Regions from separate parts of the Leptolyngbya sp. ST-U4 genome, predicted to be linked through region 1. Evidence: predicted binding sites of a transcription regulator. Region 1 holds the regulator's gene; the other holds the start of a gene.

What was found. The regulator HrcA, encoded in region 1, represses chaperone genes, less so after heat shock. The targets are predictions, from matches to a motif close to ANTTAGCACTCNNNANTNNNGAGTGCTAANT.
Region 2: a site for HrcA is predicted at 2,170-2,200, ahead of groES (co-chaperone GroES). Genes of this name have one in related genera too.

Annotation. Positions count from the first base shown of each region.
Region 1 covers NZ_JAMPKZ010000002.1:234,297-237,407, forward strand. Annotated here, with positions in the region: gene NDA02_RS06560 (FTR1 family protein) at 1-578, opposite strand, end outside; gene hrcA (heat-inducible transcriptional repressor HrcA) at 696-1,787, opposite strand; gene NDA02_RS06570 (rhodanese-like domain-containing protein) at 1,882-2,238, opposite strand; gene NDA02_RS06575 (hypothetical protein) at 2,720-2,914, shown strand; gene NDA02_RS06580 (tetratricopeptide repeat protein) at 2,980-3,111, opposite strand, start outside.
Region 2 covers NZ_JAMPKZ010000001.1:1,073,675-1,076,785, reverse strand. Annotated here, with positions in the region: gene groL (chaperonin GroEL) at 1-1,623, opposite strand, end outside; gene groES (co-chaperone GroES) at 1,710-2,021, opposite strand; gene NDA02_RS04650 (DUF4347 domain-containing protein) at 2,692-3,111, shown strand, end outside.

The sequences.
Region 1 (3,111 bases):
TGCCGCAGGTTAATCTTGACACCCAGCCGAAATAGCAAAACGCCGATCACCGTTGCGCCTGCTAGCCCTGCCACGGCTCCGACTACCGGAAGCCAGCCCTGCTGAAATTTTGCCGCGATAAACAGAACCGTCTCGAAGCCTTCGCGCAGTACGGCGATCGCAATCAGTCCAAACACGCCCCAGCCTGTACCAGTTTCGCCGTTTTCGCTTTTGCCAAGCGCAGAAGTAATTGCGCCTTCCACCTCGGACTTCAAGGCTTTTGCCTGCTGGGTCATCCAGATCAGCATCCAGCTTAATAAGCCGATTGCCAGTAAACTAAATCCGGTTTCCAGTAGTTCTTTAGTGAGTTTGGCGCTGGGCTGATTTGCCGTTTCAAGTGCCGCCAAGACGCTGCTCAAGACAATGCCGATCGCCACGCTCGCCGCAACGCCAGCCCCAATTCCCGCATAGACCCAGCGATTCAGGCGAGACTGCCCTGCTTTGCTGAGATACGCCAGCACAATGCCCACGACAAGAGCCGCTTCAACGCCCTCGCGGAGCGTTACCACAAACGTCGGCAGAGCCGCACTCCAATCCATCATGCGTTTTCCTGAGAGCGATGAGAGAAAAGTTCTACCCTTTTAGCGTAAAGGTTCCAGCGCGAAATTCAAGGGAGCGAACCTGCGCACCCCTCATCAACCCATCGACCCCTCCCCTCATTCCCGGCTTTGACTAATCGCCTCTGACAAATAATCTGCCGCCGCTTCGACCATCGCGATCGCATTTTCATACACCATCCGAGTAGGCCCTAGCATTCCGACGCTGCCGACAGGAATGGAGTTGCGCTGGTAGGTAGCAGATACTAACGCACAGGAGCGCATCGGCTCCAGCGGATTTTCTGCCCCAATTCGTACCGAGACTCGCTTACCCGTTCCTTCCGAGTCTGCCGACTCAAAAATGAGCGACCAGAGCTGATCCTGCTCAGATTCCAGCAAATGCACGATCGGCTGAACCTGCTGAAGCTCAGAAAATTCGGGCTGTCGCTTCAGGACTTCGGCAACACCGTTGATCAAAATCTGCGTAGAGAGGGAGAGGCGACGACGCTGATTCAGCTCCAGCAGCGAGGTTTGCAGCAGGGTGGCGTAGCGATCGAACTCACGCCCCAGTTCTGTCCAGTCTAGCGTGGCGATTTCGCTCAGCGTTCTCCCCCGCAGTTCGCTGTTGAGGAAGTTGGAGAGAATTTGCAGCTCTCGGTCGAGGCGATCGCTGTCGGTCTTTTCATCCTCAGAAAGTGGCAGATCAACAAGGGTCGATTGGGTTTCGTAGGTGTCTAACACCACGATTAGCATCAGCCGCGCTGAATCAAGCTGAACCAACTGCAAATGCTTCAGCTGGGCTGTGCTGGATTGGGGCAACGTCACCAGGGCAATATAGCCGCTTAGCGTCGATAGGATCTGAGCAGCCCCCCGTAGCAGTGACTCCAGGCTCATTTCTTCCCAGTTCAACTGTTCAGTTAGCGTTTGGGCAACCTGACGAGCCAGTGTGTCCGAAGGCGTGACCAATTGATCCACATACAGCCGATAGCCCGAATCGGAGGGAATCCGCCCGGCAGAGGTGTGAGGCTGATACAGCAAGCCTGCTTTTTCTAAATAGCCCATCGCGTTTCGAATCGTCGCTGAGCTAACTCTGGGGTTAAATTCTTCTAACAGCGCTTCTGAGCCAACAGGCTTAGCAGTCGCAATGTAGTAGCGAACTGTTGCGCCAAACACCTGCTGCTGGCGCGAGTTGAGTTTCACAGGGAAGGACATAAGAGCAACGTCGGAGCAACCGATAGAATGAATGGGAATAGAATGAACGAAAACTGAAGACAGTCCAGAAATCGTCTAGAAATCGGGAAGTCAATTAATAGCGCGGAACCGATCGATCGACTCTCAGAGAATAGGCGTCGATGCCGCCCGTGACATTCTTTACTTGAGAAAAGCCCTGATGCTGCAACCACTGGCACATTTGCGCTGATCGAATTCCATGATGGCACAGCACGATCGTCTCTGTCTGTGGGTCAAACTGGCTGAAGATTTGCCCTGACCACTCGTTAAACTGGCTCAGCGGCAGGTTCAAAAAACCCTCCAGGGAGGAGAGTGCGACTTCTTCGGGCTCACGAACATCGATAAGCTGCGCTGAATCATCCTGTGACTTGAGCCGCTCTGCCAGTTGCTCAACTGTAATCGCATCAAAGGTTGGGTTAAATTGGGCTGTCATACTTTAATACTTCTTCAATACTTCAATTTCAATACTTCAAGGTAGTGAGCCGCTGTGAAAGTGGGGCATGAGTGAATTCCAGACTATTCCACTCATCTGGTAAAGGATCACTTAAGTGAATCCCCGACAAATCAAGCAAGATCTGCTCTTAAGCTAAGATTTGTTAAGAAGATATTTTCAAAATCTTAAGTTCAAATTACCCGGAACCCTCGACTTCCGCAAGCCCACTCTGAACGAAAGGCAAGGGGCACATCATGCATAACCTGTCTCGCCAACCTGTTCCGCTGAGCTCCCGCTGACCTGCTTACCTCCTCACTTCCTCTCCCTCTAATCCTCCCCGGGGGGACATCAGCACGATCGCGGAATTCTCGCATCTTCTTTTTGAAAACTTCAAACAGCCAGTCGGTAAACTGCTGATGTGAATCGGGAAGATCCTGTCAACAATATCTTTCAGAGACGTCAGATGTGAAGGAGAGAGCCGATGACCGTCAGAGTTCCTGAAAGAAACAACGTTGCTGCCCGCTGGACTCAAGCAACTGCCATTACCTTTGCACTGTATCTAATAATGAGCCAGTCTCAATCCGCGTTCGATGCAGCACCAGAGTGGCGATCGACCTCAGATCAGGCTGGGAGGGTTCAGCTAATTAGCGAGTTTCCGACGCTGCCGTTTCGGTAACGATCGCCAACCCAGCGTTTTCCTTCTGAGGATTGCCGCATTCTACGCCGCCCTCCAGCAGAAGGTTACTGGCTCAGCGTTTGAATCTGCGTATTGAAGTAATCCACCTTATACCGGAGCTGCTGAGCCAACTGTAGCCCCTGCTGGAAGGCGACGAGTGCCTGGGGCTGGTTTCCCCGCTCCTTCAGCAATTGACC
Region 2 (3,111 bases), on a different contig from region 1:
GTCACCGCCACCCATGCCTGCGCCTGCGGGAGCTGATTCCTTCGGTTCGGGCTTGTCTACAACGATGCACTCGGTCGTCAACACCATTCCGGCGATCGAAGCCGCGTTTTGCAGAGCCGATCGGGTCACTTTCGCCGGGTCAACGATGCCTGCCTCGAACATATCGACAAATTCGCCGCGAGCCGCATCATAGCCGACGTTGAAGTCCTTCTCTTTCACGCGCTCTGCGATCACCGCACCGTTTTGACCTGCGTTTTCAGCGATCCGCTTCAGGGGAGCCGCCAGCGCCCGAGCCACGATCAGCGCACCCGTCAGCTCTTCACCGCTCAGGTTGCCGTTTGCCCACTCTTCCAGCGAAGGCGACAGGTGAGCCAGAGTCGTACCGCCACCGGGGACGATGCCTTCTTCAACGGCTGCCTTGGTTGCGTTAATCGCGTCTTCCAGGCGCAGCTTGCGATCCTTCATTTCGGTTTCGGTTGCTGCACCCACCTTGATGACAGCAACACCGCCAGACAGCTTCGCCAGACGCTCTTGCAGCTTCTCTTTGTCATAGGAAGACTCGGTTTCTTCCATTTGACGGCGGATTTGCTCGCAGCGAGCTTGCACTGCCTTTTCGTTGCCTTCAGCCACGATCGTGGTGGTGTCCTTGGTGATCGTGAGACGGCGAGCGCGACCCAGCATATCGATCTTGACGTTGTCGAGCTTCAGACCTGCATCTTCGGTGATCACCTGACCGCCCGTCAGCACAGCGATATCTTCCAGCATTGCCTTACGACGATCGCCAAAGCCAGGAGCCTTGACCGCAGCCACGTTCAGTACACCGCGTAGACGGTTCACCACCAGGGTTGCCAGGGCTTCTTTCTCGATGTCTTCTGCCAGAATCAGCAGCGGACGACCAGAACGAGCGACTTGCTCCAGCACGGGCACGAGGTCTTGCACCAGCGTGATTTTCTTGTCGGTGATCAGGATGAACGGCTCATCCAGCACGGCTTCCATCCGCTCGGTATCAGTGGCGAAGTAGGGGGAGATATAGCCTTTGTCGAAGCGCATACCCTCGGTGACTTCCAGTTCGGTTGTCATGGATTTGCCTTCTTCCAGCGAAATCACGCCTTCGCGACCCACTTTCTCCATTGCTTCGGCAATCATGGAGCCGACTTCATCGTCGTTTCCGGCAGAGATTGAACCGACTTGAGCGATCGCCTTAGAATCTTCAACCTGACGAGCGTGCTCAGCAATCTTGCTCACCAGGAAGCCTGTTGCTTTGTCAATCCCGCGCTTCAGGGAGATGGCGTTTGCGCCTGCTGCAACGTTCCGCAGACCTTCTTTCACGACCGCGTGAGCCAGCACGGTTGCGGTGGTTGTACCATCCCCTGCGGCATCGTTGGTTTTAGAAGCTGCCTGACGAATCAGCGAAACGCCCGTGTTCTCAACGTGATCTTCCAGTTCGATTTCTTTAGCGATCGTCACCCCGTCATTGACGATCTGCGGTGCGCCAAACTTCTTCTCCAGCACCACGTTCCGACCTTTGGGACCGAGGGTGACTGCAACTGCTTCAGCCAGGATGTCCATGCCTTTTTCCAAGGCACGACGAGCATTTTCGTTGTAAATGATGCGCTTAGCCATAGTTAAACCAACTTAAGTCCAGTAAATACAAATCAGCAAATTCAGCAAGCAAATTCAGAAAACAGTGGAGCGTAATCGTTCAGAAACTAGGAAACGATCGCCAGAATGTCTTTTTCAGACAAAAGTACATACTCTTCGGTGCCGAGTTTGATGTCGGTTCCGGCGTACTTGGAGTACAGCACTTTGTCACCAACTTTGACTTCCGGCTCTTGGCGGTTGCCATCTTCGCCGCGCTTTCCAGGACCCACAGCGGCAATTTCACCCACCTGGGGCTTTTCTTTTGCCGTATCGGGCAGATAAATTCCACCAGCGGTCTTCTCTTCAGATGCGCTGACCTTCACAAACACACGATCGCCCAATGGCTTGACGGTACTAACGCTCAGAGATACTGCTGCCATATCAAGAATTCTCCAAATATCAGAGTAGGTGTGTAGCATTGCTCAGCAGAAATCCGGTTCCTTGGCAGAACCAGTGCATAGCTTGGAAAATAAACAGCCTTGCAATCTGCTTCAGTTTGTCAAGTAATTTCTTGAGCGAGAGTTTAAGGTTTAGCACTCTCAACCCCTGAGTGCTAATTTAGCGGAACGAGACAGACAATTGCAACCGATTGACACCCCCCTTTTGGAGTACGGGTTCCCGAACTGGGGTAGGATGCGCGCTGTAAAGTAGCCTTTTTGGCGCATTGAGCGCGGTTGAATCTAAAGCCCAAATCTAAAACCAGCATTGTTTCAGCCCTGCGAGTTTTATCGCTGGCACGGGCATTCTACTTAAGTAATTGTTCAAGTAATTCTTCAGACAGCCTAATTGCCTATTTCTAAAACTAAATTCAGCAAGATTTCCGTTTCATGCATCAGTATTTATCAAAAAAAATTTATCAAAAAAATTGCTGCTGCTTGCAAGATAACTATCCAGCTATGGGTATATTTCCCCTAGATTTCTGAGGATGGTCTGTCTCTACCCGCCTTCCAGTTTCGGTATTTAAGCAACTTCTAAAAGATTTACAAAGTTAATTTCTCAAACGTTACAAGTTTCGCTTTTTGCTGCTCCCACTTCTGACCGCATTTACCCATGACTGAAATTCGATCGACGCTCATTGTTGTTGACCCCGCCGTTGCAGACTATCAAACCCTGCTGCAAGGAATTGGGTCAGATGCAGAGGTTGTTTTGCTCGATCCGTCCCAGGATGGCATTGCTCAAATTACGCAGCTTTTAGCGGCGCGGCGCGATCTGCTCAGCCTACAAATTGTGTCTCACGGCAGCGAGGGTGCGGTGCAATTGGGTTCGGCACATCTCAGTGGGTCAACGCTCGGTCAATATGCGCTCCTGCTTCGGCAATGGTCAGCTTCTTTTCGTCCGGGTGCGGATCTGCTGCTGTGGGGCTGTGATGTAGCGGCGGGAACCGTGGGGCGATCGTTCCTGACTGAGTTAAGCCAGCTCACCGGGATAGATATTGCCGCCTCAACTAATGTGACAGGCAGTGCCGCACTG